4 regions of the Streptomyces sp. NPDC048278 genome follow, and region 1 is predicted to be linked to each of the others. Evidence: riboswitches for the same ligand, from Rfam matches in the RefSeq annotation. Region 1 holds a riboswitch; each other region holds the start of a gene.
The links. A riboswitch is a leader RNA that binds a small molecule or an ion and turns the genes downstream of it on or off. The one in region 1 is predicted to bind cobalamin.
Positions count from the first base shown of each region.

Region 1 (5,637 bases):
CGTCAGCATGCGGGACACGGCCCGCCGGAGGGCGCTCACCGGTCATGCCCCGCTTCCGCACGCCGTCGCGCCGTCACCGTCGTACGCCATCCGGCGAGCACGAGCAGCGCGGCGATCGCGGCCAGCACCCCGACCTGGACGCCGGTGGAGGCCAGCGCCCCGCTGCCGCCGCGGGTCCCGCCGTCACCGCCCGGGGTGACGATCTCCGGAGCGCTGCCGCTCGGGTTCGGGCTCGGGGTGGAGGACGGGGTCGGCTGGGGTGAGGTGCCGGCGAGGCTGCGCTCCAGGGTTCCGAAGGAGATGCCGGTCGCGCCGCCCACCGCCTGCGTGGAGGCCCTCAGGTCGGAGCCGCGCTGGCCCTCCTTGGCCACGTTGAACCCGCCGTCGGTGTTCTGCTGGGCGGCGAGGCACTTCTGGGCGTCGGTGATCTCGTCGGCGTACTTCTGTGCGTCCAGGGAGAGCCCCTGCACCGCGAGGGCCGCCGAGTTGACCGAGTTTCCGGCCGCACCGGGGAAGCCGCCGTCGGGCAACTGCTTCGACGCGATCCAGGTGAGCGCCTTGTCGACGGCTGCCTCGGCCTTGTCACCGCCGGCCAGGTCCAGGGCCATGGCGGCGATCGCGGTGGAGTCGACGTCGGTGTCGCCCGTCGCGGGGATCAGGCTCGGCCAGGCGCCGCTGTCCTGCTGGAGGCTCTCCAGGTAGGCGATCGGCTTCTCCGGCCGTTCTCCGGCGCGGAGTTGGGCCATGACGGCGAGGGACTGAGCGAACACCGAGGGCGCGTAGGTGTAGGCGCCCTCGGCGGCGCAGGAGCGGTCGGGGGCGGTGCTCGGCTTCGCGCAGACGGCTTTGTCGAGCGCGGCGATCAGGTCGTGCCCGGCGAAGTCGCGCGGGTCCCGGCCGACCGCTTCGGCGAGCAGGGCGGTCTTGCCGAGGGAGCCGCCGGCGGCGTAGGCAGTGCCGATGCCCGTCCAGTCGTCGACGGTCCGGCCCTCGCCGTCCTTGCCGCCGAGGTCGAGGAAGTCGACGATGCCGCGCAGCTTGGCGTTGTTCAGGCCGGTGGCGGCGAGGGCGTAGGCGCCGTCGATGGTGAGGCCGAAGTCGGCGCGGGTGGTGCCGGGCCCGGCGGTGTAGTACTGGCCTTGTTTGAGGTTGGCGGCGCTGGTGAGATATGCGACGCCCTTCTTCAGGTCGGGGCCGATGCCGGGAGCGGGCGTGGTCGGGGTCGGGGAGCCCGAAGGCGAGGTGGGCGGGTCGGGCTGCTTCGTGGTGAGGGTGACCAGGCTGGTGCCGGCACCGGCGAGGACGGCCGGCGGGGTCGGGTAGACGGCCGGGTCGGTGGCACCTTCGTCGAACCCGAAGCCGCCGCCCGCGAGTTGCTGCCGGGAGAGCCAGCCGACGGCCGCGTCCGCACGGTCGCCGTCCCCGAGGGCGCGCAGCGCCTGGGCGGCGTACGCGGTCGCGTAGACGCTGCCGGTGGGGGAACCGGTGTAGCCCGGGAAGGCGCCGTCCGCGCGCTGTGCCTTGGTCAGATAGGTGCGGGCCTTGGCGACCGCGTCGTCGTGTCCGCCCGCCTTCCGCAGGACCAGGGCGACGAGGCCGGTGGTGGCGGGATCGCCGTCGCAGTACTCGCCGGGGCCGATGAGGATGCTGGTGATCCCGCCGTCCGCGCACTGGAGTTGGGTGAGCCGGTCGACGGTGGCGGCCGGGGGCGTCACGCCGGCCCGCAGCAGGGCGAGGACGGACAGGGCCTGGCCCTCGGCGTAGGTCGCGTTGCGGAAGTCGCCCTTGGCCGTGCAGCCGGGGGTCGGCTGACCGGACTCGGGACCGGCCGCGCAGACGTTGGCGGTGAGGTCGGCGATCAGGTCGTGGCCGCCGACGGCGTGCGGGTCGCCCTCGGTGGCCTCGGCTAGCAGGGCCAGGCGGGCGGCGGCGGTGGCATCGGGGGCCTGGTCGGCGCCGGACGGGTAGGCGTAGTCGGCGGTGTGGGCGGTGAGGAAGGCCGTGACCTTGTCGAGGGTGGCGCTCTTGCCGTCCGCTGCGGCGAGGGCGTAGGCGGTCTCGGTGGTCAGGAGGTAGTTCGGGGTGCCGGCGCCGTCGTCGACGACGCGTTCGCCGTCGGTGAGGCCGCTCTTCAGCCACCGGGCGGCCCCGGCCACGTCGATCCTGCCCGTACCGCCGGTGGGTGTGGTGCTCGGATCGGGCGTCCCGCCGCCGTTACCCGCGCGTACGTCGTCGGGCGTGAAGGCCGGCCTGCCCGTCGTACCGCCGACGTCCGTGCCGCCGTACACCCAGGCGTCGACGTCGCCGTCCTTCACCTTGCGGTCCATCGCGCCGTACTGGCTGTACGACCAGTCGTCCTGGCCTGGCGAGGCGGTCCAGTAGGACCAGTACGCGGTGGCGGGCGGGGTCAGGACGCAGGACTCCTTGTCCGGAGTCGGGTACTGCGTACCGGAGTTGAACGAGCCGTAGCCGATGCGGCAGATGAAGGCGGGGCCGTCGTGCTGGGTGCCGGTGGTGGTGAAACCGGCGTCGTGGAGGAGGTCGTAGCCGGTGGTCGGGGTGGTGTCGCAGCCGCGCTCGGCGGTGCCGCCGAAGGCCCCGAAGTCGACGGCGACCACGGCGCCCTTGGTGGCGGTGCAGTCGCCGACCCCGTCGGCCGCGGCGGAAGTCGTCGTGAGGAACGTCACGAAGCTCGCGAGCAGAGCGAGCAGGGCCGCGCCGACTGCCGCCGTACGTACGTCTCTTCGTCTCCCCGTCCGTACGCCTTCTCGTCTCCCCGTTCCGGTTCTCACCGCGGTCCCCCTCGCCGGCTGTCCGGCGCGGACGGAGACGTGGCAGGGGGCCTTCGCCGCCCGGAGTCACTGCCCCGGCGCACGAAAGCTGCTCGCACCACGCCGTAGTCCACGACGGCGTCTGTTGCTGTTGAACACGCTCCAGGCAGTCCGGCTCGCCCGGCACTGCTGCCGGGCCTACGGTTGCGGGTCAGCGCCGGGATTCGACCGGCTTCCCCTGGAACTCGTTGCGTATCAGCCGGATTTGAACATGGTTCACAGGGAGCGTCAAGGCGGTGCACAGGCGCGCCCCGGTGGGCTCGGGTGCGCTCCCGGGACGGCCCTGGCGGACCCGGTGGTCCTCGGGTACCGTCCCGGACTGCCGAGTGGGGGAACCCGGTGGGAGTCCGGGGCTGACGCGCAGCGGTGTGGGACGGCAGGGGGCCGACCCGAGCCCGAATGCCCGCGCGGCGAAGCACCGTTGACAGCCGAGTCCACGCGTCCCGGACGGCGGCCACACCCGCCGCGCCGCTGTGGACCGGCGGGACCGGTCGGCGTCCTCCACCCAAGGAGCAGGCCATGTCCCGTCGTACCGCCGTGTCGCCTAGTACCGCCATGCCGCGTCGTACCGCCGTGTCCGTCCTCGCCGTGCTGGGTGCCTTCGCGCTCACCACGCTGCCCGCCGCCGCGACCACCACCCCCGCCCAGATCGCCACGTCGAAGACGAACGGCGTGACCTATCTCAAGTCCCTTCAGGCGGCGGACGGTTCGTACGCGGGGTCGGGGCTGTCCAACGAGTGGGCGTTCAGCGCGTTCGCCGCGGCGGGCACCGCCGCCGTGGACGTGACGCCCGGCGGCGACGCGACCAAGAACGCGAGAACCGTCTACCGCAACCTGCTCGCCACCAGCGGCTGGCCGTCCTCCTCCCCCGTCGTCACCGACTACGAACGGGCCACGCTCAACTCGTACGCCGCCGGCATCGACCCGTCCCGGGTCTCCGACGCCCGCAACCTGATCGCCGACATCTACGGCTACTGGCAGACGTCGGAGGCCGGTTACTTCGGTCCGTCGGCCAACTTCAACGGCACCGTCTTCGCGGCCCTCGCCCTGAACGGGGCAAAGACGACGGCCGGTCAGGTCCGCGTCCCGCAGGCGCTGCGCGATTCGATCGTCACCCGCATCCGCGCCAACCAGCACAACGACGGCGGCTGGAACTACAGCAAGGCCGAGGGCAACGCGACCCAGCTGGCGGCGGCGAGCGACATCGACATGACCGGCGCCGCGATGGCCGCCCTGTGCGTGTCGGGGGTCCCCAACACGGACACCGACATCGTGCAGGCGAAGGCGTTCCTGAAGAGCAAGCTGGTCGCGAGCAGCGGCGCCTTCAGCGCGCTGTTCGGGGTCAACACCGACTCCAACGGCTGGGCGGTGTCGGGTCTCAACGCCTGCGGCATCAACCCGCAGACCGGCGACTTCCTCACCTCCCAGGGCAAGACGCCGGTCGACTTCCTGATCGCCCAGCAGTTCAACCCCGGCGGCGGCTTCAAGTACCTGCCCAGCGACACCAGCCCGTCCGCCTACGCCTCCATCGACGGCCTGCGCGCGGTCGCCGGAGCCGGGTTCACCGCCACCCCGCCCGTCCCCACCACGACCGGCGCCCCGCAGTGGGTCGGGCAGACGTCCCTCACCTCCGGTACGGCCACGAAGCTGGCGCTGACCGTGGACGACGGCGCCGGGAACCTGAAGGTGTGCTCGGTGGCACTGACCCCGACCGGCTCGACGACCACGCTCGGCGCGGTGCTCGACGCCGCCGTGAGCGCGGCCACCCCGTCCGGCTGCGTCACCGCCGTGACCCCGTCCTCCGGCACCGGCACGATCACCTCACTCAACGGCACGGCCAACAGCGGCTCGAACACCTGGAAGGTCAGCGTCGACGGCGGGGCGTTCGCCACCGCGGCCAGGGAGACGACCGTGGGCGTCGGCGACACGATCGCGGTGCGCTGGGGAGCGTGAGGAGTTGTAAGCGGTCATAGGCTCGCGGGATGCGCATCGTCTCCCTGCTGCCCGCCGCGACCGACATCGTCGCCGAACTCGGACTGTCCGCGCGGCTGGTCGGCCGTACCCACGAGTGCGACTGGCCGCCGGACGAGATCGCGTCGGTACCGGTGGTGACCGGGGCCGACCTCGATCAGGACCGGCTCACCAGCCGGGAGATCTCCGACGCGGTCGGCGGCTCGGCGCACTCCGGGTCGTCTCTGTACACCCTGGACACCGAGGCGCTGGCTGCCCTGCGCCCCGATGTGATCCTCACCCAGGACCTGTGCGACGTGTGCGCGGTCTCGTACGAGAAGGTCAGCCGGACCGTCCGCCTGCTCGACGCGGACACCCGCGTCCTGAGCCTGGAACCGCGCACGCTCGACGACGTCCTGGACTGCCTGGTCACGGTGGGCGAACTGCTCGGCGTGCGGGAGCGGGCGGAGCGGCGCAGAGCCGAACTGCGCGCACGACTCGACCGCGTCCGCGCGTCCGTCGCCGACCGGGACCGACCCCGGGTGGTGGCGATCGAGTGGCTCGACCCGCTGTGGCCGGCCGGCCACTGGGTGCCGGAGCAGCTCACGGCCGCCGGCGGGATCCCGCTCCTCGCCGCCCCCGGCGAGCACACGAAACCCATGACCTGGGAGGCGGTGCGGGCCGCCCGGCCGGATGCCGTCCTGATCCTGCCGTGCGGCTTCCCGCCCGAACGGACTCTGCGGGAAGCCGAGTTGCTGACCGCCCTGCCAGGGTGGGACGACCTGCCGGCCGTACGGTCCGGCCGGGTCTGGGTGCTGGACGGGCCGTCCTACTTCAACCGCCCGGGGCCACGGGT
Region 1 is NZ_JBEZLP010000037.1:80,458-86,094, forward strand. It holds gene AB0D74_RS41380 (hypothetical protein) at 1-9, opposite strand, end outside; gene AB0D74_RS41385 (prenyltransferase/squalene oxidase repeat-containing protein) at 36-2,687, opposite strand; cobalamin riboswitch at 2,919-3,050, opposite strand; cobalamin riboswitch at 3,161-3,236, shown strand; gene AB0D74_RS41390 (hypothetical protein) at 3,387-4,784, shown strand; gene AB0D74_RS41395 (cobalamin-binding protein) at 4,814-5,637, shown strand, end outside.

Region 2 (5,637 bases), on a different contig from region 1:
GCGACCCCGGACAGGACGACCCGGTCCGTGCTGCCGCCGAGGGTGTGGCTGAGCAGCAGCACCAGGGCGAAGGAGAGCAGCGCGCCGAGGAAGGCGCCCGCCGACAGCGACACCGCTCCCCCGCCCACACCCAGCACCACCACGGCGACCGCTCCCGTGGACGCGCCGGAGGAGACGCCGAGCACGAACGGGTCGGCGAGCGGGTTGCGCAGCAGCGACTGCATGACCGCGCCGCACACGGCGAGTCCGGCCCCGCACACGGCGGCGAGCAGCGTGCGCGGCATCCGCAGGTTCCACACGATGCCGTCCCGCAGCGGCGCCAACGCGCTCTCGCCGAGCCCGAGATGGGCCGCGACGGACGCCCAGACGTCACCGGTGGAGATGTCGGCGGGGCCGATCGTCACCGCCACGGCGATCGACACCAGCAGCGCGGCCAGTCCCCCGCCGGTCAACAGGAGGGCGCGGAGGCTCACTTGGCGAGCCCGAAGTCACGCAGGCCGGCCGCGACCTTCTCGATCCCCTCGACCGTGCGGATGGACGGATTCATGGCCTGCCCGCTCAGCAGGACATACCGCTTCTTCTTGACGGCGGTCAGGTTGCGGGTGGCGGGGTTGGTCTCCAGGAAACGGATCTTGGCCGCGGCGGTCTCGGCGGTCTGCTGCTTGCGGGTCAGGTCGCCGATGACGATGACGTCGGGGTCGCGGTCGGCGACGGTCTCCCAGTTGATCTGCGGCCACTCGTCGTGGGTGTCGGCGAACGCGTTCTTCGCGCCGACGGCACGGGTGATGGCGCCGGGCGCGCCGCAGCAGCCGGCGAGGTAGGGAGACTGGGAGTTGGCGAACCAGTACATGAGGGACACGTCCGAGGCGTGCAGTCCGGCGGTGGCCGTGCGCACCCGCTTCGTCAGCTCGGCGACGAGCGTCTCGCCCCGCTTCTCGACGTCGAAGACGCGGGCCAGGTCGCGTATCTCGCCGTACACGGCGTCGAGGGTGAGGGGGGTGGAGCGCGATCCGTCGCCGCCGCTGTCGTTGTCCTTGCCCTCGGAGCAGTCGGACGGCGAGACGTACGTGGGCACGCCCAGCTTCTCGAACTGCCCGCGGGTGGCGACCCCGCCCTTGCCGAGGGTGGAGACGAACGAGGCGGTGACGAAGTCGGGTTCGGCGTCCAGGACCTTCTCGAAGGAGGGGTTGTTGTCGGCGAGGCGCGGCACGGACGCGTCGGCCTTCTCCAGGCCCTTCATCACCGGGTCGGTCCAGGTGGCCGTACCGGCCATGCGGTCGGCCAGGCCGAGGGAGAGCAGGATCTCGGTGGTGCCCTGGTTGAGGGAGACGGCCCGCTTCGGGGCCGACTTCAGGGTGACCTTGTCGCCGCAGTTGTCGAGGGTGACGGGGTATCCGGCGGCAGCGGTCCGCTCCGCCTTCGGGTCGTCGCCGTCGCCGTCGGAGGAACCGCAGGCGGTGAGCAGCAGGGCGGAGGTGAGGAGCAGGGCCGGGGTACGGAGCACGGGCATGCCTTTGGGGTCGGGGCTCGTACGCGGAGCCTGGCCTACGGACGTCCCTCCGCGCCGGGGCACGGAGGTGCCAGCAGGTCTTCGGACTCGGGTTCGTCCGGCCGGGGCGCCTTCCCGGTCTCCCAGTGGCGTGCGTGCCCCGCCCGTCCCCCTCACCGCTGCGCGTCAGCTCCGGATTCGCACCGGATTCCCTGACCACGGATGTGGCTCGACTGGCCCGTCGAGGCTATCAACTCCCTCGTACGGCCAGACCGTGCGCCCGGTCACGGGGGACGGCGCGAACGCTTCCTCAGACCTCGGCGGGCCAGACCGTCTCCACCGCCCCGGAGTCGGCGTCGTACACCCCCTCGGCCAGGCGGGCGAGCTGCGCGTCTTCGGCAACCGGTGCCCGTCTCGCGGTGCGGGCGACCCTGAAGCGCACAACACCTTCGGGATCACGCAGCCACTGCCGCACCCGGCCGGGCAGCCTGCCTGCCGGGGAACGCACAGCGAGGGTCACCGCCGCCTCGGCCAGGCAGGCGCGCGCGAGCGGGTGCGGCTCCGTCGCCTCGGCCACGAGCAGCAGGTCGAGATCGGCCGTCCACTCGACGGACGCGTCCCCGATCAGGGCCGCGGCCATGGACCGTACTTCCGGGTCACCGTCCGTCAGCGAGGGGCGGACCAGGCCGAGGCCCTGGGCGAGGAGCTCCGCCACGACGGTCTCCCACTCGACCTGAGCGTCGTACGACTCAGGCCTGGAACTCATGTGCTGTTGCTCTTCCCACTCGCCCAGAACGGCAGCGGTCGCGTCGAGAACGCCCAGCACGTCGGCCACCCATGCGGCACTCCGTCCTTCCAGCAACCGCAGGAGTCCCCGCACCGCTTCCGGGGTGGTGGCCTCGATGGACGCTCCGCCACCGACGCAGGCCCCTCCCAGAATGTCCCAGGCCGCGAGCCGGGCCCCACTCCGATCGTCCGCCTCGGCCAGCCCCCTCAGCAGACCCGGGATGTCTGTCGGCGCCACTGTCCCCCCGTCCGCAAGTTCCGTCGCCACAACCAGCCTAGAAGCCGATACCGAACTGATGCAGAAAATCCTGACGGAGGGGACAGGACACGGCCTCGGTCGCATGCAGAGCGGCCTTTTCGGATGCAGCCGATTTCACGGCCCCACCAGGGCGGCGAGATGTGGAGCGTGGTGGGTGCGGGGCCACTTTGTGGGGATGACGGCGGCGGGCGGATGACCGCACAATGCGCGGGTGGAGAACAACGTCGTCATCCGTCCGGCCGCCTCCGATGAACTGGAGGTCGTCGCCGAACTCCGATGGCAGTGGGTCCTGGAGAACCAGGACGCTCCCGTCACCGGGCGCGCGGAGTTCGTGCGGCACTTCGTCACGTGGGCGAGGGAGAACACGTCGTCGCACCGCTGCATGGTCGTGGTCCGCGATGAGGTGATCGTCGGCATGGCCTGGCTGGCGGTCCTCCCACGGGTGCCCAGCCCGCGTGCCCTGCACCGGGCATCGGGCGACCTCCAGTGCGTGTACGTCGTTCCCGGCGAACGCGATGGCGGCCTGGGCGGCCGGCTCATCGACGCGGTCCTGGACCGTGCTCGGGAACTCGGGCTCGAACGCGTCACCGTGCACTCCAGTTCCCGCGCGATCCCGGCCTACTCCCGCCACGGCTTCGGATCATCACCCCGTCTGCTTCACGCTCATGTCACCCGCACCACCTCCTATCCGTGACAACCGCCGAGGGGCTGCTTCGCCCCGGCGGCCCTCGGTCGGCACCTCTGCCTCTGCGGCGATCGCGCGGCGTCGAACCGTTCCGACGCAGTGCCGAGCGATACCCCGGCATCCAGGTCGGACGAGAACCGGAATGCACTATTCCGTGACATCGGTCACAGCGGATCCGGGACCTCGCCGGGCCGGATAGTAGAGGCCGCTCTGATGACATATGGGATTTGTCCGGCTTGGTAGGCGCGTGTGTCGTGCCTGGACGTGCGGCTTTCCGGGCGGGTGCCGTCTTCGGCCGTTCTGGGTGCGCGTAGGGATTCTGACGGGGCGACAGGATTCCGCGTGGGCCGCGAGGGGCGGACCGACGCTTCCCGCTCCCCTGGCAAGGGGTGCCCGGGCCTACTAGGCGAGCTAGTGGCGAGGCCCTTTGCGTACGTGGTGGAGGCGTCCTAAGAATGACGACCCGCAGGACGCTGCCGCAGCTCAGGAGCGGGTTACGCATGGGTAGACATCGTAGGAACACGCAATACCGGCGGATAGTCATCGCCACCGTCGCCGCGGGCGCCGTGGGCATACCGTCCGCCGCCTTGGCCTGTACCAACTGGCCCGACAGTGGCGGACGCCGGTCCACCAGCGCCGAGGACAACGCGACGACGGCCTCGTGGAGCAGGACGTCCTGGTGGAACGACGCCCACCGGAGCCGCCCCTGGGACACCGTCCCGACCGGCGAGCCCTCGTGGACGGCGTCGGCGGCGCCCAGCGCCGCCGCGAGCGCCGCGAAGACTCCTCACGCCCCTGCGCGCACCGGGAAGCCCAGCGCGCCGAGGCCGAAGGCCGCAGCGCCTTCGCACACCGCCCGGACCACCCCGCCCAAGCCCCGCACCACCGCGTCCCCCAGCGCCCGGCACACCACCGCCGCCGCTTCCGCGGTCCCCAGGCCGTCGAACACGTCGAGCACGTCGAGCACCCCGAGCCCGAGTGCGTCGAGCACCCCGAAGGCCACCGCCACGGCGTCCGGCGTCGTCGCTCGCATCGTGGAGCTCGTCAATGCCGAGCGCGCCAAGGTCGGCTGTTCGGCCCTGACCCTGAACACCACGCTGACCAAGGTCGCGCAGGCACACAGTGCGGACATGGCGCAGCACCAGAACATGTCGCACACCGGGTCCGACGGCTCCTCCCCCGGAGACCGGATCACCGCCGCCGGCTACACCTGGAGCGCCTACGGCGAGAACGTGGCCTACGGTTACGCCACTCCCGAGCAGGTCATGGCGGGCTGGATGGCCAGCGCGGGCCACAAGGCCAACATACTCAACTGCACGTTCAAGGAGATCGGCGTCGGTCTCGCACAGCCCGGCAGCTACTGGACGCAGGACTTCGGCACCACTCGCTGAGCGGGCGGCGCCGACGGCCGGTCACCGGGCGGCCGGGGCCGGGCCGGGCGGACGCGGTGCGCGGGCCGCCAGCGCGAGCAGCTCGTCGACGGACCACTGGTCGTAGGCGTGCTCGCCGTACTTGACGGCGAGCACGCGACCGTCGGGGGCGACGAGGAAGTCCGCGGGGAGGCCGAGCCGGCCGCCGTGCGGGCTGGCCGCGGGCAGCTGCTCCCGCCCGCGGACGACCTCCCGCACACCGCTCAGGACCGCCCGGACGATCGGCCCCCAGGCGCGCGGGCCGAGCAGGGCGCGGGGCGACCGTTCCACCCCGAACTCCGCGTACAGCCGCCGGGCCGGGTCGGCGACGACGGCGAACGGGAGCGCGGCCGTGTGCGGCAGCAGTTCCGCGGCGGGCGAGTGGAAGACCACGACCTCGCGCACACCGGCCGCCTCGATCTCCTCGTGACGCCTGGTCACCGACCGCAGGTGCAGGTTGCAGACCGGGCAGCCGGCGAACCGCCGGAACTGGAGATGGATCAACCGGTCGGGGGCGGGCACGGCGACCTGGTCGCCGGAGACGGTGGTGAGGTCGCGCCCGGTCACGAGAGAACCGGGTGCCACCGGACGACGGCTCATACGCATAGACTTCCCCCTCCGTAAGCGTACGGCATACGCCTACCAGCGTAGGCGTATGCCGTACGCTGTCAACCGCCATGCCACGTCCGCGTTCCCTCACCCCCGATCGGCTCGCCTCGGCCGCCCTCGCCGTCATCGACCGCGACGGACTCGCCGGGCTGTCGATGCGCGCCGTCGCCCAGGAGCTCGGGACGAGCACCATGGGGCTGTACCGGTACGTGCACGATCGCGAGGAGCTCGAACGGCTCGTCGTCGAACTCGTGCTGGGCGGGGTGGACGCCGGGCCGCCGGATCCCGGCGCGTCGTGGCGCGAGCGGATCGAGGCCATGGCGCGGCGGCTGCGCGACACCGTGGGCGCCCATCCGGCGGTCGTCCCGCTGACCATCGTCCACCGGCACCACTCCCTCGG
Region 2 is NZ_JBEZLP010000017.1:5,631-11,267, forward strand. It holds gene AB0D74_RS27350 (iron chelate uptake ABC transporter family permease subunit) at 1-473, opposite strand, end outside; gene AB0D74_RS27355 (ABC transporter substrate-binding protein) at 470-1,510, opposite strand; cobalamin riboswitch at 1,565-1,742, opposite strand; gene AB0D74_RS27360 (hypothetical protein) at 1,800-2,255, opposite strand; gene AB0D74_RS27365 (GNAT family N-acetyltransferase) at 2,746-3,228, shown strand; gene AB0D74_RS27370 (hypothetical protein) at 4,007-4,252, opposite strand; gene AB0D74_RS27375 (CAP domain-containing protein) at 4,254-4,610, shown strand; gene AB0D74_RS27380 (peroxiredoxin-like family protein) at 4,632-5,234, opposite strand; gene AB0D74_RS27385 (TetR/AcrR family transcriptional regulator) at 5,306-5,637, shown strand, end outside.
Region 2: another riboswitch for cobalamin. It lies ahead of AB0D74_RS27355 (ABC transporter substrate-binding protein); the one in region 1 lies ahead of AB0D74_RS41385 (prenyltransferase/squalene oxidase repeat-containing protein).

Region 3 (5,637 bases), on a different contig from region 1:
CCCAGGCCCCCGGCACCCCGGTCCCGCCCGAGCGCACCCTGGCCGCCGAGTTCGACACCTCCCGCACCACCGTCCGCCAGGCCCTCCAGGAACTGGTCGTCGAGGGCCGGCTCGAACGCATCCAGGGCAAGGGCACCTTCGTCGCCAAGCCCAAGGTCTCCCAGGCCCTCCAGCTCACCTCCTACACGGAGGACATGCGGGCCCAGGGCCTGGAGCCGACCTCGCAGCTGCTGGACATCGGCTACATCACCGCCGACGACCGGCTCGCCGGACTGCTCGACATAACGGCAGGCGGTCGCGTGCTGCGCATCGAGCGGCTGCGCATGGCCAACGCCGAGCCGATGGCGATCGAGACCACGCACCTGAGCGCGAAGCGCTTCCCGGCCCTGCGCCGCTCCCTCGTCAAGTACACGTCCCTGTACACCGCCCTCGCCGAGGTGTACGACGTCCATCTCGCCGAGGCCGAGGAGACCATCGAGACCTCGCTGGCGACGCCGCGCGAGGCCGGCCTGCTCGGCACCGACGTGGGTCTGCCGATGCTGATGCTCTCCCGGCACTCCCTGGACCGCGACGGCCAGCCGGTGGAGTGGGTGCGCTCGGTGTACCGCGGCGACCGCTACAAGTTCGTCGCCCGGCTCAAGAGGCCCCAGGACTGACCACGTTCACACCCCGCCCCGCCTGACGGCACGTCACCCTTCTCCACCGAATCGACATACCGATATGCGGAGGAGGTCTTCCGCTGACCTTTCGCTTTCGCCATGATTGCCTGCGCATTACACAGGTGAACAACGGTGATCGCCGTGCGGTCAGTGAGGGGACGGAGCCGCGAGATGTCAGATGCGTCCGATGTGACCAAAGCGGCGGTGGTGACGCCCATCCGCGTCGCCATCGCCCTCTGCCTGATAGCCCCCTTCGTGGCGCTGCTGTGGGTGGGCTCGTACGCCAAGACGGACCCGGTGTTCATCGGGATCCCGTTCTTCTACTGGTACCAGATGCTGTGGGTGCTGCTCTCCACGGTGCTCACGATGACCGCCTACCAGCTGTGGCAGCGTGACCAGCGCAGCCGCAGGGCCACGGGCACGAGCGGGGGTGTGCAGCGGTGAAGGACGGTGTGAACGGCGTCGCGCTCGGCGTCTTCATCTTCTTCTTCCTGGCCGTCACGGTCATGGGCTTCCTGGCCGCGCGCTGGCGCAAGGCCGAGAACGAGCACTCGCTCGACGAATGGGGGCTCGGCGGCCGGTCGTTCGGCACCTGGGTCACCTGGTTCCTGCTCGGCGGCGACCTGTACACGGCGTACACCTTCGTCGCCGTCCCGGCGGCGATCTACGCGGCGGGCGCGGCCGGATTCTTCGCGGTGCCGTACACGATCCTGGTCTACCCGCTGATCTTCACGTTCCTGCCGCGCCTGTGGTCGGTCTCGCACAAGCACGGCTACGTGACGACCTCCGACTTCGTGCGCGGCCGGTTCGGCTCCAAGGGCCTCTCGCTGGCCGTCGCCCTCACCGGCATCCTGGCGACGATGCCGTACATCGCGCTCCAGCTCGTCGGCATCCAGGCGGTGCTCGACGTGATGGGCGTGGGCGGCGGCGACAACACCAACTGGTTCGTGAAGGACCTCCCGCTGCTCATCGCCTTCGGCGTGCTGGCGGCCTACACCTACTCCTCCGGCCTGCGGGCCCCCGCCCTGATCGCGTTCGTGAAGGACGCGCTGATCTACCTCGTCATCGCGGTGGCGATCATCTACATCCCGATCAAGCTGGGCGGCTTCGACGACATCTTCGCCAAGGCGGGCGACAAGTTCACGGCGGCGGGCGCGGGCGGTCTCGTCCCGCCCGCGGCCGGCCAGTGGACGTACGCCACCCTGGCACTGGGCTCCGCGCTGGCCCTGTTCATGTACCCGCACTCGATCACCGCGACGCTCTCCTCCCGGAGCCGTGACGTGATCCGCCGCAACACCACGATCCTGCCGCTGTACTCCCTGATGCTGGGCCTGCTCGCCCTGCTGGGCTTCATGGCCATCGCGGCCGGCGTCAAGGTCACCAACGGCCAGCTGGCCATCCCCCAGCTGTTCGAGAACATGTTCCCGGACTGGTTCGCGGGCGTGGCCTTCGCGGCGATCGGCATCGGCGCCCTGGTCCCCGCGGCCATCATGTCCATCGCGGCGGCGAACCTCTTCACCCGCAACATCTACCGGGACTTCATCAAGCCGGACGCCACGCCGAAGCAGGAGGCCCAGGTCTCCAAGCTGGTCTCGCTGCTGGTGAAGGTGGGCGCGCTGGTCTTCGTGCTCACCATGGACAAGACGGTCGCCATCAACTTCCAGCTCCTCGGCGGCATCTGGATCCTGCAGACCTTCCCGGCCCTGGTCGGCGGCCTGTTCACCCGCTGGTTCCACCGCTGGGCCCTGCTGGCGGGCTGGGCGGTCGGCATGGTCTACGGCACGGCCGCCGCGTACGGCGTGGCCTCCCCGACCCAGGCGCACTTCGGCGGCTCCTCCAAGGAGATCCCCGGCCTCGGCCAGATCGGCTACATCGGCCTCACCGCCTTCGTGATGAACGTGGTGGTCACGGTGGTCCTGACCTTCGCCCTCAAGGCCCTCAAGGCCCCCGAGGGCCTCGACGAGACCAGCCCCGCCGACTACACGGCGGACGCAGACGACCCGGACGTGGAGGTGGAACTCCCGCCGGCTGTAGCGCCCCTTTAGGAGCTCGGGGACTGCGCGACCAGCCCCACACGACCCGCAGCGGGCCGCCGAATTCAGACACCACGGCGGCCCGCTGTCGTACACACTCACCCGCATGACGATCCTGATCCGCGAAGCGCGACCCGCCGAGTACGACGCCCTCGGCGGCATCACGGCCCAGGCCTACCTCCACGACGGCCTCCTCGACTTCGGCGAGAGCGACGTGTATCTCACCGAACTCAAGAACGTCGCGAAACGGGCAGCCGCGGCCACCGTCCTCGTCGCCGTGGACGGCGACACCCTCCTCGGCGGTGTCACCTTCACCCCCGGCCCCGGCCCGATGGCCGACATCGCCGCCCCCTCGCAGGCCGAGATCAGGATGCTGGCCGTCGCCGGGGCCGCCCGTGGCCGCGGGGCCGGCGAGTCCCTCGTACGGGCCTGCGTCGACCGCGCACGGGCCGTGGCGGGCTGCACGGCCGTCGTGCTGTCGACCCAGCGGACCATGCACGCCGCCCACCGGATCTACGAACGCCTGGGCTTCGTCCGCACACCCGAGCGGGACTGGCGCCCCCTGCCCGAGCTGGCGGACGTCACCCTTCTCACCTACGAGCTGACGCTCCGACACCTCCACGACACAACATCTGGGGGTGACGTGACAGCCCGGCACTAGATGTATGCTCATGCTCGCTGTCGCCGCAGGGGAATCCGGTGCGAATCCGGAACTGTCCCGCAACGGTGTACTTGTGCATGTTCGTGCACAGGAGTCAGTCCGAGGACCTGCCGACAGCACGCCCAGCCACCCGGTTCGGGCGTTCTGACGTCCGGGCCTCGTGGAGTGGGCCGGGGTCTCGACGCGTGCCCGCGCGCGCTCGTGCTGCCCGCTGCCCTCCGCCAGGCCCCGTGCCCAGCGAGGGAGAGCCCCACGTGACCATCGCGCCAGCCGACCCGGCCTCAGCGACCAGCTCTGTGGAATCCATGGCGGACGACGGTCCCGGCACCGCGTTGCTGCGGACCCTGACCGAGCTGACCGCCGACCTCCCCGACGCCGACCCCGGCCGGGTCGCCGCCGCCGCGTTGCGCGGGCGGTCCGCGCGGGCCGACGAGTCGGAGTTGCGCGAGCTGGCCACCGAGGCCGCCGCCGGGCTGATCTCGGAGGACCCCGCCTACTCGCGGCTGGCCGCACGTCTGCTCACCGTCTCCATCCGCGCCGAGGCCGCCTCGCAGGGCGTGACGTCCTTCACGGAGTCCGTGGCGGTGGGGCACCGCGAGGGTCTCATCGCGGACCGGACCGCCGAGTTCGCCCGGCTGCACGCGGCCCGCCTCGACGCGCTCGTCGACCCGGCCGCCGACGACCGCTTCGGCTACTTCGGCCTCCGTACGCTGCACAGCCGCTACCTGCTCCGGCACCCGATCACCCGCCGCGTGATCGAGACGCCCCAGCACTTCATGCTCCGGGTCGCCGCCGGTCTCGCCGAGGACGACACCGTCAGGTCGGTGGCCGAGGTCGCCGCGCTCTACGGGCTCATGAGCCGCCTCGACTACCTCCCCTCCTCCCCCACCCTCTTCAACTCCGGCACCCGGCACCCCCAGATGTCGTCCTGCTATCTCCTCGACTCCCCGAAGGACGAGCTGGACTCCCTCTACGACCGCTACCACCAGGTCGCCCGCCTCTCGAAGCACGCCGGCGGCATCGGCCTGTCGTACTCCCGCATCCGCAGCCGGGGTTCGCTGATCCGCGGCACCAACGGGCACTCCAACGGCATCGTGCCGTTCCTGAAGACGCTGGACGCCTCGGTGGCCGCGGTGAACCAGGGGGGCCGGCGCAAGGGCGCCGCCGCGGTCTACCTGGAGACCTGGCACTCCGACATCGAGGAGTTCCTGGAGCTGCGCGACAACACCGGCGAGGACGCCCGCCGCACCCACAACCTCAACCTGGCGCACTGGATCCCGGACGAGTTCATGCGCCGGGTCAACGCCGACGAGCCGTGGTCGCTGTTCTCCCCCTCCGACGTGCCGGAGCTGGTGGACCTGTGGGGCGAGGAGTTCGACGCGGCCTACCGCAAGGCCGAGGCGGCGGGGCTCGCGCACAAGACCATCCCGGCCCGTGACCTGTACGGCCGGATGATGCGCACCCTCGCGCAGACCGGCAACGGGTGGATGACCTTCAAGGACGCGGCCAACCGCACCGCGAACCAGACGGCCCTGCCCGGACACGTCGTCCACTCCTCGAACCTCTGCACGGAGATCCTGGAGGTCACGGACGACGGCGAGACCGCCGTCTGCAACCTCGGTTCCGTCAACCTCGGCGCCTTCGTCGACACGGCGGGCGGTGACATCGACTGGGAGCGCCTCGACGAGACCGTCCGCACCGCCGTGACCTTCCTCGACCGGGTCGTCGACATCAACTTCTACCCGACCGAGCAGGCGGGCCGGTCCAACGCCAAGTGGCGTCCCGTGGGTCTCGGCGCCATGGGTCTGCAGGACGTCTTCTTCAAACTGCGGCTGCCCTTCGACTCCGCCGAGGCGAAGGCGCTGTCCACCCGGATCGCCGAGCGGATCATGCTCGCCGCGTACGAGGCCTCCGCCGACCTCGCCGAGCGCGGCGGCCCGCTGCCGGCCTGGGAGAAGACCCGTACCGCACAGGGCGTGCTCCACCCCGACCACTACGGCGTCGAGTTCACCTGGCCGGAGCGCTGGGCGGCGCTGCGCGAACGCGTCTCCACCGTCGGCCTGCGCAACAGCCTGCTGCTCGCGATCGCGCCCACCGCCACCATCGCCTCCATCGCGGGCGTCTACGAGTGCATCGAGCCGCAGGTCTCGAACCTCTTCAAGCGCGAGACGCTGTCCGGCGAGTTCCTCCAGGTCAACTCCTACCTGGTGCAGGACCTCAAGAACCTCGGCGTCTGGGACGCCCGCACCCGCGAGGCGCTGCGCGAGGCCAACGGCTCGGTGCA
Region 3 is NZ_JBEZLP010000025.1:152,694-158,330, reverse strand. It holds gene AB0D74_RS34645 (GntR family transcriptional regulator) at 1-656, shown strand, start outside; gene AB0D74_RS34640 (DUF3311 domain-containing protein) at 831-1,103, shown strand; gene mctP (monocarboxylate uptake permease MctP) at 1,100-2,704, shown strand; gene AB0D74_RS34630 (GNAT family N-acetyltransferase) at 2,799-3,353, shown strand; cobalamin riboswitch at 3,351-3,483, shown strand; gene AB0D74_RS34625 (ribonucleoside-diphosphate reductase subunit alpha) at 3,608-5,637, shown strand, end outside.
Region 3: another riboswitch for cobalamin. It lies ahead of AB0D74_RS34625 (ribonucleoside-diphosphate reductase subunit alpha); the one in region 1 lies ahead of AB0D74_RS41385 (prenyltransferase/squalene oxidase repeat-containing protein).

Region 4 (5,637 bases), on a different contig from region 1:
CTCGCGTTTGATTTCACGAACGGTTTCCACGACACCGCCAACGCGATGGCCACCACCATCTCGACCGGTGCGCTCAAGCCCAAGATCGCGGTGGCCATGTCCGCCGCGCTCAACCTGGTGGGCGCCTTCCTCTCGGTGGAGGTCGCCAACACGATCTCCAAGGGTCTCGTCGACGAGAACGGCATTCGTCCCGAGGTCATCTTCGCCGCCCTCGTCGGCGCCATCCTCTGGAACCTGGTGACCTGGCTGGTGGGCCTGCCGTCCAGTTCCTCGCACGCCCTCATGGGCGGTCTGATCGGCGCCACCGTCGCCTCCGCCGGCCTCGGTGCGGTCCACGGCGACGTGCTCGTCACCAAGGTCCTGCTGCCTGCGGTCGCCGCCCCCGTCGTCGCGGGCCTCGCGGCGGCGCTCTCCACCCGCCTCTCCTACACGCTCTCGAAGAACGCCGAGGACGAGGCCACCCGCAAGGGCTACCGCGCCGGCCAGATCGCCTCCGCCGGCCTGGTCTCGCTCGCGCACGGCACCAACGACGCGCAGAAGACGATGGGCATCATCACCCTCGCGCTGATCGCGGGCGGCGCCATCGCCCCCGGCTCGAACCCTCCCACCTGGGTCATCCTCTCGGCCGGCCTCGCCATCGCGCTCGGCACCTACATCGGCGGCTGGCGGATCATCCGCACCATGGGCACCGGCCTGACCGACCTCCAGCCGCAGCAGGGCTTCGCCGCCCAGACCAGCGCGGCCACCGCCATCCTGGCCTCCTCCCACCTCGGCTTCTCGCTCTCCACCACGCACGTCGTCTCCGGTTCCGTGATGGGCGCGGGCCTCGGCCGCAAGGGCGGTACGGTCCGCTGGTCCACCGCGACCCGCATGATGGTCGCCTGGGTGCTCACGCTCCCGGCCGCCGCGCTGGTCGGCGCGCTCGCCGAGTCCGTGACGGACCTCGGCGACTGGGGCACGGCGGTCGTCGCCGTCTTCCTCGTGGCCTCCAGCGCCACGATCTGGAAGCTCTCCCGCCGCGAGGTCGTGGACAGCAGCAACGTCGTCGCCGAGGAGCCGGCCGGCGTGGTGACCACGGCGATCGCCGCCGTGACCCCGCCGCCCGCGGGCCCGGCCACGGTCACGGGCCAGGTCACGGACGACCTCACCGCCACGATCCCGTCCCCCTCCCCCGCCCCGGCCGCTCCCGCGACCGACCCGGCCGCCACCGTCTGACCCCGAGGAAGAAGCGACATGAACATCGACTGGGCAGCCATCGGCTCCGTCTTCGGCGTCAGCCTCGTGGCCACCGTGGGGCTGGTGGCGCTCTTCACCCTCGGCATCAAGGGCCTCTCCGCCCGCGAACGCGCCACCGCCCAGGGCGACTCCGCGACCCTGGCCGTGACCGCCGCCTACCTCTGCTTCGCCGGCTGCGCGGCAGCCGTGGCGTACGGCATCCACCTGATCGTGGCGAAGGCCTGAGGCTTCGGGCGAACCACCCCTCCACACCGTCCCGCGGGGCGGGGAAGCGCACATTCACGCTTCCCCGCCCCGCGTTTTGCATGTCCTGATCAGACATGCGCGACCCGACACCAGTCGGATCGCGATGTCTGCTCGAAACAGCGAATCGACACATGGCATATGGAGCACAGCCAACTGATAGAGTCGGATCGGGCATGGCGTTCCGCCGGCCGCCCGAACCTCGGCCCAGACGCACAGAGATGAGATGAGAGCAGGATGCCCAGGCCACTGGATCCGAGCCTGAACCGACGCAGACTGCGCATCGAACTACGCAGTGCACGCGAGAAAGCCGAGTTGACGCAGCGCGAGGCGGCCGAAGCCCTGGAGTGGTCCCTCTCCAAAATCATCCGCATCGAGGCCGGCACGGTCAGTCTCTCGGTGACCGACCTGCGCGCCCTCCTCGAACGCTATGGAGTGACGGACCCTCAGCTCGTCTCCGAGCTCCAGGAGGCGGCCCGGGGCTCCAAGGGACAGAGTTGGTGGACTCCCTTCAGCGACGTACTGAACCAGTCGTTCACCCAGTACCTCGGATACGAGAGCGCCGCCGACTCCGTACGCACGTACCACCCCATCGTCTTCCCCGGCTTCCTGCAGACAGAGGACTACGCGGAAGCGCTGCTCGCCCCCCAGGCCCCCCCGGAGCGCATTCGCCGTGTGGTGGAACTGCGCACGGCCCGCCAGGACCGGCTCTTCGAGGGGGACGAGTCCCCGGAGATGATGTTCGTGGTCGACGAGGCGGCCCTGCGCCGCCGGATCGGCGAACCCGCCGTAATGCGCCATCAACTGCAGCACATCAAGACGCTGATGGAGCACCCCCGGGTAACCCTCCAGGTACTGCCCTTCGGCGCGGGCGCCCACTACGCGACGCTCGGCAGTTTCGTCCTGCTCGGTTTCAAGGACGACGACGACCTGCTGTGGGTGGAGCACTCGGCGGGACAGCTCGCCATCAGGGACGACCATGAACTCGTCGCCCGATACCAGGAATGCTTCGCCTTGCTCACCGACATGGCGCTCTCGGACGACGACGCCGTCGCTCTGATCGATGACGCCGCACGGGACTTCGGCACCAGTTAGGCCATGGGCCCGACAGGAGGGGCGATGGGGCGGCTCACCGAACGACTCACTGCAGCACTGCGGCCCCGGGGACGTGAGCCGTCCGGTGTGACGGAGGGGACCGTTGCGTCCCCTGAGGAGCTGCAGAGTTCCGGTTCCCTGTCGGACAACGAACTGATCGACCGCGTCACGGACAACGCCCGGAAGACCAAGAACTACGAGGACATCCGAAATGGGGAGAAAGACCGGCGGATCGCGGAGGACAAGGCGTTCTCCAGGACCGCGATCCAGCGGTTCGTCACCGCAAGCCTGTGCACGGTCGCGGTCGTACTCTCCCTGGGCTTTCTCTGCTACGCGGCGCGTGGCATCCAACTGTCCATACCCAGGCCGATAGGTATCGCACTGGGACTCGCCGCCACGAGCGCGATCAGTGCGGTCGGTGTCGCTCTCGGTCGCTTTCTGCGGCGCTCCGGCCGGGGCGGGCGAGAGTGATTCTCACCAGACGACGGACCGGATCCGGGCCGTACCCCCATCCCACACCGCCGGCCAGGGCAACGGCCGTCGCCACGGCTCCCCAGACGATCAGCCTGTCCCTGGTGCCGTCCGCCAGAAACGAAGTCGCGGCCCCCACCACGCTCGCCGCCAGACCGCACACCACGCAGTACGCCGCAAGGACGAGCCAGTCCGGTCGGTGCACCCCGCGGCCCCCACTGTCGCTCCCCATCCGGTCCCCCTCCCAGGTCGGTCACATCGGCTCGGCGTCACTCAAGCCGCGCGATCTGAGTCCCACGAGGAACAGGTGCCACGGCTCGCACGCGAGACAGATGAAGGCCGAGCCGGTCAGGTCCTTCGAGTCGCGGACCAGCACCTCCCCCGCGACGACTGCGACCGCCACGCAGGTTTCGCCAGTCATCGAATAGCTGCTGATACGCCAGGCACTCGCGGACGGGCCCCCGTCGATCACACCGACCTCCTCGACTCGCGAATTGGCGCCTCGAAGGTGTCCGTTGATGCCCGTAAACCGTAGCGTCACCGCACGCAGCCGCGCAGGCCCCCCGAGGAATGGGTCGCAATCGCCCTCCGCCACTCGCCCTACCGCTCGCCGGATCCTCGGTTTCAGTCTAGGGAGACAGGGGCCGGTCGGCCAGTGAGCGAACCGGCCAGTGTGTGGGCCTCAGCACACTCCTCCGTTGCAGGTCAAAGGCAAGTTGACGGGTCTTCCGGGGCGTGGTGGACTTCCGGAGCCATGTACGGCGGCAAGGGAGGAAGCCGGTGTGAATCCGGCGCGGTCCCGCCACTGTCACCGGGGTAGCAGTCCCCGGAAGCCAGGAACTCCCACCGCCGGTCTCGTCGAACCAGGGCGCGGACACCCTGAGTGAGGACATAACGCCATGCGCGGCTGCCGATCGAGGTCGAGTACCCGGCCCGTTCCCGACCCCGTCGCCGACCCCTCGGCCGGCTGAGCCGATGGGTGCCGATCGCGTCTTCGCGTACGGTGCCGCCGCCGGCCTACTCGGTGATCTGCTGCTCGGCGATCCGCGCCGAGGGCATCCGGTCGCCGTGTTCGGACGGGCGGCAGGCGCCGTGGAGCGGGTGCTGTGGCGGGACCACCGCGGGTGGGGCGCGCTGCACACCGCGGTGTGCGCCGGCGGCGCCGTGGCGCTGGGCGCCGTGGCCCAGCGGGTCGTACGGCCGTCCACCGCCGCGTCCGTCGCTCTCACCGCCGCCGCCACCTGGGCCGTGGTCGGCGGTACTTCGCTCGCGCGCGAGGCCCGCGGCGTCGGGCGGGCCCTGGAGGCCGGCGACGTCGAGGCGGCCCGGGCGCGGCTGCCGCATCTGTGCGGACGGGATCCGCAGGCCCTGGACGCCGACGGGATCGCGCGGGCGGTCGTGGAGTCCGTCGCCGAGAACACGAGCGACGCGGTCGTGGGCGCGCTGGTGTGGGGAGCCGTGGCCGGCGTCCCCGGTCTGGTCGGGTTCCGCGCCGTCAACACCCTGGACGCGATGGTGGGTCACAGGTCGGCCCGGTACCGGCGGTACGGGTGGGCCTCCGCGCGCCTGGACGACGTGGCCGGATGGCCGGGGGCACGGCTCACCGCCGTACTGGCCGCGGCGGCCGGGGACGACCCGCGGGGAGCCGTACGGGCCTGGCGGACCGACGCGGCGAAGCATCCGAGTCCCAATGCCGGGCCCGTGGAGGCTTCCTTCGCGGGGGCGTTGGGGGTCCGGCTCGGGGGGACGTTGTCGTACGGGGGCCGGGTCGAGCACCGGCCGGTGCTGAACGGGGAGGGACGGGCCGTGGAAGTCGCGGACATCGGGCGGGCGGTGCGGTTGTCGCGGCGCGTGGGGTGGCTGGCGCTGGGGGTGAGCGCGGCGGGGGCCCTGCTGCGCGGATCGCGCTCGGGGCGGGCGTCATGAACAACGGAGGCCTCCTCGTCGCCGGTACCACCTCCGACGCCGGGAAGAGTGTCGTCACCGCCGGTATCTGCCGGTGGCTGGTGCGGCAGGGTGTGAAGGTCGCGCCGTTCAAGGCGCAGAACATGTCGCTCAACTCCTTTGTCACGCGCGAAGGAGCCGAGATCGGGCGGGCGCAGGCCATGCAGGCGCAGGCCTGCCGGGTGGAGCCGACCGCGCTGATGAACCCCGTGCTGCTCAAGCCCGGCGGCGAGCAGAGCAGTCAGGTCGTGCTGCTCGGCAGGCCCGTCGGCGAACTGAGCGCGCGCGGCTACCACGGCGGGCGGCAGCAGAAGCTGCTCGGGACGGTGCTCGACTGTCTCGCCGAGTTGCGGGGCACGTATGACGCGGTGATCTGTGAGGGGGCCGGCAGTCCGGCGGAGATCAACCTGCGCCGGACCGACATCGTGAACATGGGGATCGCCCGGAACGCCGGGCTGCCCGTGCTCGTGGTCGGCGACATCGACCGCGGCGGCGTCTTCGCCTCCTTCTTCGGGACCGTCGCACTGCTCTCGCCGGAGGACCAGGCCCTCGTCGCCGGGTTCCTCGTCAACAAGTTCCGTGGGGACGTCTCCCTGCTGGAGCCGGGCCTCGACATGCTCCACGGGCTCACCGGGCGCCACACCTACG
Region 4 is NZ_JBEZLP010000003.1:65,883-71,519, forward strand. It holds gene AB0D74_RS06490 (inorganic phosphate transporter) at 1-1,215, shown strand, start outside; gene AB0D74_RS06495 (hypothetical protein) at 1,234-1,461, shown strand; gene AB0D74_RS06500 (helix-turn-helix transcriptional regulator) at 1,717-2,574, shown strand; gene AB0D74_RS06505 (hypothetical protein) at 2,599-3,045, shown strand; gene AB0D74_RS06510 (DUF397 domain-containing protein) at 3,299-3,517, opposite strand; cobalamin riboswitch at 3,768-3,908, shown strand; gene AB0D74_RS06515 (cobalamin biosynthesis protein) at 4,021-4,971, shown strand; gene AB0D74_RS06520 (cobyric acid synthase) at 4,968-5,637, shown strand, end outside.
Region 4: another riboswitch for cobalamin. It lies ahead of AB0D74_RS06515 (cobalamin biosynthesis protein); the one in region 1 lies ahead of AB0D74_RS41385 (prenyltransferase/squalene oxidase repeat-containing protein).